One region of the Bariatricus sp. SGI.161 genome, then DNA from elsewhere that is predicted to be linked to it. Evidence: riboswitches for the same ligand, from Rfam matches in the RefSeq annotation. Region 1 holds a riboswitch; the other holds the start of a gene.
The links. A riboswitch is a leader RNA that binds a small molecule or an ion and turns the genes downstream of it on or off. The one in region 1 is predicted to bind FMN.
Positions count from the first base shown of each region.

Region 1 (3,324 bases):
GGTGCCGGCATATGTGCATATATCATATCTACAACCGCTGTATATTCTTCTGCCATCTGATCTACCGGAAGAATAATTGCACGTTTCTGGGCATCATATAATATAATAATCCTTTTTTTGGATACTGCACGTTTAAACTTACTCCAGGAAGCTTTCCCACTATCATCCGGAGTTGTAGTCTCTATTCCATAATCATCGAATTCATAAGTGACCGGTATATCCAGCCTCCTCGAATTCTGCATCTGACGTTCCACTTTTCTCTTGATAATATAAGGAAATATAAAGAATATTATCAATGCAAATATTAAGAAAAGTCCCATAAAAAGGTACTTTCCCTTCATAGCGAATGCCATCGTCAAGCCAATATTAATACCTCCCAAAATAAAGGAACCTATACCAACTGCCCCGGAATAAATGTGATATGTCATAAAATCTACCATCGATTGAACATCCATCTTCACTTCTACCTTCACTGACATATTCCCATCCCCCCTTCATTGTTAATACTCTGTGGAGATAAGTATAACACATCTTTTTTTCTTCGGCTACTGATGTTATACTTATTTTGTATTTGAAAATATGTAACAGGAGGATGATCTATGAAGTTTACATTTTATCATAACAACATCAATGTATTGGATCTGGAAAAGTCTGTAAAATTCTATGAAGAGGCTCTGGGGCTTTCCATTACTCGCGAAAAAGAAGCGGAAGATGGCAGTTTCAAACTTGTGTTTATGGGAGACAACACCACTCCACATCTTCTAGAACTGACCTGGCTTCGTGATATGGACAGACCTTACAATCTTGGAGACAATGAATTTCACCTGGCAATGCGGGTAGATGACATGGATGCTGCACTGGCACATCACAAAGACATGAACTGTGTATGTTTTGAAAATCTGGAGATGGGTGTATATTTTATCAATGACCCCGATGGATATTGGATTGAGATCTGTCCGGCCGAATAGTCTATTATGACATTATTCCCAATATCAAAGAGCGCCAAAGAGATTTCTTTGGCGCTGATATATTCTATTCATTTTTCATTTTAGATTCTTGCCTTCAGAATCGGGCTGATTTTCTTATAAATCAAAAATACAATCAAAGATACCAGAAATCCTTTCAACAGATTAAATGGTGCCACTGCGAAGATCACAAATGTTGTAAGACTGGTAATATGGCTATTTACTGCGGTTCCCATTCCTACCAGTGCATCAATTGGCATGCCAAATGCTTTTGCATAAGTCGGCAGTAATACGAACGCATTCAGAAAACAGCCAATAAATGTCATAAACAAAGTACCTGTTACCATTCCGATGATTGCACCTGTTCTGGTACGTTTCTTCTTATAAATCACTGCTGCCGGTATAACAAATGCACAACCAATCAGGAAATTAGCAACTTCTCCGACACCAGCCGTAGCTGTCCCGTTGATTGCAAAGTTTAAAAGAATTTTAAGCAATTCAATAATCGCTCCGGCAAGTGGTCCCATAGTAAAACATCCAATCAATACCGGCACTTCACTAAAATCAATCTCATAAAACGATGGTGCAAAAGGAAGAGGGATCTCTAATAGCATCAAAACCACCGCAATGGCGGAAAGCATTCCCATCTGCGCCATCATTCTTACTTTTGTTCCTGAATTTCCTTTTGTTTTCACTACTGCATCTGTACTCATCTGTCTTTCTCTCCTTTTAATAAATACTAGAAACTGTCAAGAAAGAAAATCTTCTTGGAATCATGTAACCACAGCAGAATTAATATTCTATAAATTAAGAAATCCCCGACACTTTCGTATCGGGGTCTGTTGATATATCCATATATTACACAATCCTTCTCTCATCCAGACTCTACTGTCGGTTCCGGAATCTCACCAGATCAGCTGATGCCATAATACATCAGGTCGCGGACTATACCGCCGGTTGGGACTTGCACCCGACCCCGAAGAATTTCTTATCAGTTCAAAATTATTATAGCGCTACATACACGATGTTGCAATACATTTTTACTATTTATTCATCTCCCAAACTGGCATATGATCTTCACACCGCTCAAGATTCGGGCACTCTCCATAGACCAACGAATAGATCGGTGACTCTTCTTCGTATCTCTGAATCGCCTTGTCCAGTTTCGCAAGCATCTTCTCTCTGTCATGTGGCAAGGTTCCCCGAACGCGAAATTCTATAAAATCATGAAAGCCATCATACAAAACACTCTGCTCTTCTCTGACATTCAGTCGTTCAATCAATGTCCTCTCTTCTCTTAGATTCTCCAACTCGTCTGCCGGAACGAATCGTCCTGCCTCCACTTCTTTGTAAAGAGGTACTTCTTTATGTAGGAACATAGAAAAATTCACCACATGCTTCGGATGTGTCCGACCCAGGAATTCTGCCATTGCCTCTGCATTCTCCCGGCCTCTTCCGTGCCCGGCTACACCCGTCATAATATGCGCATCATAAATCAGCCCCGCGTCTTGAAGTCTCTTAATCTCCGTATAAGCCTGATCAAGATCATGGTCCTTCTCCATAAAATTCAGCACATCATCCAAACCACTTTCAATTCCAAGATACAGATGTCGCACGCCTTGTTCATACAAAATCCGAAGCTCTTCATCTGTCTTCACACGGATGCTGGTCACCGTTGCATCCATATTGATGCACTGACATTCTGGAAAATAATTATGTATTTTTTCAAGAATCTTCAACAACTGTTCCGTCTTAAGTCCAAATGCATTACCGTCTCCCAAAAATATCTTCTTAGGCATCCCACCTAGATTCTTAACTCGTCTAAGTTCATCCTCAATCTGCTCCATGGGAAGCTCCCGATACTTTAGATGGCGGAACAGATTACAGAATTTACATCTATTATAAGAACACCCCACCATAACCGGAAGCATAAAGGAGGAGCGTTCCATGGGCGCACGGCATATCTGACCTTCGTAATTCATTCATCTTCCTCCCTTGTCATTTCATATGCCAGGAACTGTCGGTTCGATTATTACTCCACGTAATAGACATAATCCTCTTTGCGAGGTTTCGTCTCCGGGTAATCCCCTTCTACATATCCAATCACACAATGACCAATTCCTTCGTAATCTCCTTCCACTCCCCATTTCTTGAGAAGTTCTTTCCCCTCTTTGGATTCAAATTCTTCTTTTGCACGATGAATCCAACAACTTCCAAGTCCCAGAGAATGTGCCGCATTCATCATATTTCCCATTACAAGGCTTCCATCATAGAGGTAAGTCGGTCTGCTCTTATCAGCCAGTACAATCAAAACTACCGGCGCACCATAAAATGGATCTGTATCCGTTCCCATAATTGC
Region 1 is NZ_JBNPLX010000027.1:26,643-29,966, reverse strand. It holds gene ACQRBH_RS13935 (YcxB family protein) at 1-479, opposite strand, end outside; gene ACQRBH_RS13930 (VOC family protein) at 600-968, shown strand; gene ACQRBH_RS13925 (ECF transporter S component) at 1,049-1,678, opposite strand; FMN riboswitch at 1,828-1,953, opposite strand; gene ACQRBH_RS13920 (radical SAM protein) at 2,009-2,947, opposite strand; gene ACQRBH_RS13915 (nitroreductase) at 2,998-3,324, opposite strand, start outside.

Region 2 (3,324 bases), on a different contig from region 1:
TTTCCTGCCCGAAGATCTTCCAAAGCTTCTTCAATGGTGTTAAATTGATACTCCATATCTTTATTCCTCCTTTACATTCCAGATTTAAAATCCATATTCTTCCAGAAGTTCCATGGTAATTCCCAATGACCTAGTCTCTTCTTCAGTAGAAGAATTCAGTCCTATTAACTTCTGAACATACTTCCCAACAATATCATTCTCAAGATTCACCAGACTTCCGGGTTTCTTCTTCAAAAGCGTGGTCTCCTCACCTGTATGCGGTATAACCGATACCTGGAACTGCTGACCTTTGACACTGGCCACGGTCAGACTGATTCCGTCAATACAAATGGATCCTTTTTCAACAATCAACTGCATGATCTCCGGTGTAGTCTCAATTGATACCCACACTGCATTTTCTTCTTTTCGATAAGAAGTGACCTTTCCTGTTCCATCAATATGCCCAGAAACAATATGCCCGCCGAATCTTCCATCTGCCGCCATTGCTCGTTCCAGATTAACAGCATCTCCAGACTTACATTCTCCCAGACTGCTCCTTCGAATAGTTTCCGCCATCACATCTGCCGTGAAACCATCTTCCGCTATTGAAACAACCGTCAAACAGATTCCATTTACTGCAATACTGTCCCCAATTTTCGTCCCCTCTAGCACTTTTTTTGCCCGGATCATAATCTGTCCGGAGTTACCCTGAAGCTTTATCTGTCTGATGATCCCTGATTCTTCTATAATTCCTGTAAACATCTCTTTTTCACTCCATATTCCAACAAAATATCTTCTTCTATATGGCGGATATTTTCCAGTTTCAGCATGACCGCATCTTCTGGAATGTCCACTCCACAGCCTGCAACCGGAGATTTCGCCAATGCTCCTCCAAATACTTTTGGTGCAAGAAAGACCATAATCTTCTGAACGATACCTGCCCTTAATGCACTGTCATTCAATGTTCCGCCACCTTCCAGCAAGATACTGTCAATTCCAATCTCTCCAAGATATTTAACCAGTTTTTTTATATCCACTTTTCCATCTAATGCCGGAATCTTTACAACTTCCAGCCCCAATTTTATGAGCTGATTTACTTTTGTCTCATCTGCGTCTTCAGTGCAGGCCATTATCGTACGATATTTTCCTGCGCTTTGGCAGATCTGACTGTCTATTGGAATTTGAAGACGGCTGTCACAGATAATCCGGACAGGATTTCTTTTCTGATCTAATCGTACATTCAACATGGGGTCATCAGCAAGAACAGTCCCAATTCCTGCCATAATTCCCATATATCTATGCCGCATTTCGTGGACTGCTTCTCTTGCCTTTGATCCTGTAATCCATTTGGATGCTCCTGTCTTTGTCGCAATCTTTCCATCCGCAGTCATGGCATACTTCATGACAACGTACGGAGTATTTGTCGTAATATAATGAAAAAATACAGGATTCAGGCGGTCACATTCTTCTCTCATAAAATCTTCTTCTACACTCACACCAGCTTTTCGAAGAATTGCGGCTCCTTTTCCGGACACTTTAGGATTGGGGTCTCTTGAACCTATAACAACTCTTGCTATTTTTTGTTCCAGAATTGCTTCTGTACATGGCGGAGTCTTTCCATAATGGCAACAAGGCTCTAATGTTACATATAATGTTGCTCCTTTAGCTGATTCGGTCAGTGAAGCGATTGCATTCCGCTCAGCATGCAATTCGCCGTATCTGGCATGATATCCTTCTCCTATGATTCTGCCATCTTTCACGATTACAGCACCTACTAAGGGATTCGGATTGGTCCATCCAATTCCCTTTTCTGCAAGTTTAATCGCACGTTCCATATAATCGCGGTCTGTCATTTTTCTTCTCCTTCCATCCAGGGCAAGACAAAGAGTTCTAAATGATGTCTGATAAATAAAAAACTCTGAAACGGAAAATCCATTTCAGAGCATTCTACGCAAAATATGATGATCTTTCTGATCATCTACACATCTTCTTTCATCCAGACTATACTGTCGGCCCTGGAATCTCACCAGATCATACCTTTCGGCTCGCGGGCTTTACCGCCGGTAGGGACTTACACCCTGCCCTGAAGATTATCTATTTTTTTATTATCATAGCAATCCTATCTGCATATGTCAAGCAAAGCAGTCAAATTGATCTGCTATCTATATTATTTTGTCTGTTATCTGTAAGAGTAATTCTTTGATTTTCTGGAAATCACCGTAAAATACTGCCCCATTCATTCCAATCTGCCTTGCGCCTTCAATATTTTCCGGTCTGTCATCAATAAAGAAACATTCTTCCGCAATGAGTTGATACTGATTCAGCAAATATTCATAAATACCTCTTTCTGGTTTTATAATATGTATATCACAGGATACCACGATTCCATCAAAATAGGAAAGCGGTGCAAATTCTGGAAAATAATCATAAAAAGATGTACTTGCATTAGACAGAACATATAGATGATATCCATTTTCTTTCACATATTCACAGAATTCTTTTGCACCATTGACAGGTTTCATACACATATGCCATCTCGTTGCACAATTCTTGAGTGCAGGATGAAGGCGCTCTGGAATCTGATCCTTGACACGCTCATATATATCCTCATCAGTCAACAGTCCCCGGTCGGCATCTATCCATTCCTGCCCATTGAATAATATTTTTTTAATCAAAGCTTTGTCGTCTTCATTATCCAGAAAATAATTCAGGCAGACATCTGGATTATAATCAAGAAGTACATTGCCCATATCGAAAACAATATTTTTTATCATTATAAATCACACCTACTCTATAATCGCCTTTAATACATTTTCAGGCGCACGAAAAATTGTACATTCATCAAGTGGTATTGCACCCATTGAGCGATAGAAATCCATACTTGATTGATTCCAGTTCAGACAACACCATTCCATTCTTCCACAATCACGCTCCAGAGCTGTTCTTGCCATATACTTTATCATCTGTTTTCCATAACCCTTTCCCCGGTATTCTGGATCAACATACAAATCGTCAATATAGATTCCGCCTTTTCCAAGGTAAGCAGGAAATGTCTGATAAAAGAAAACAAATCCAATTTCCTTTCCGTCAATCTGTGCAAATATTACTTCTGCTCTTTGCTTATCGAACATCCACTCTTCCAGAAACTCTTCTGTAGCGTAGACTGACTCCGGTATTTTTTCATATTCCGCAAGTTTTTTAATAAACCGAAGAATTAATGCAGCATCCTCGCGAACTGCATACCGAAAAGTAACTTTCTGTTGTTCACTCATTTAAAACCTCCATTACTTATGATATGGTTCTCCATTGATAATTCGGTAACTTCGATATATCTGCTCCAGCAAA
Region 2 is NZ_JBNPLX010000008.1:59,472-62,795, reverse strand. It holds gene ACQRBH_RS06585 (bifunctional 3,4-dihydroxy-2-butanone-4-phosphate synthase/GTP cyclohydrolase II) at 1-56, opposite strand, end outside; gene ribE (riboflavin synthase) at 85-741, opposite strand; gene ribD (bifunctional diaminohydroxyphosphoribosylaminopyrimidine deaminase/5-amino-6-(5-phosphoribosylamino)uracil reductase RibD) at 723-1,832, opposite strand; FMN riboswitch at 1,960-2,074, opposite strand; gene ACQRBH_RS06570 (HAD family hydrolase) at 2,142-2,753, opposite strand; gene ACQRBH_RS06565 (GNAT family N-acetyltransferase) at 2,766-3,251, opposite strand; gene rlmH (23S rRNA (pseudouridine(1915)-N(3))-methyltransferase RlmH) at 3,264-3,324, opposite strand, start outside.
Region 2: another riboswitch for FMN. It lies ahead of ribD (bifunctional diaminohydroxyphosphoribosylaminopyrimidine deaminase/5-amino-6-(5-phosphoribosylamino)uracil reductase RibD); the one in region 1 lies ahead of ACQRBH_RS13925 (ECF transporter S component).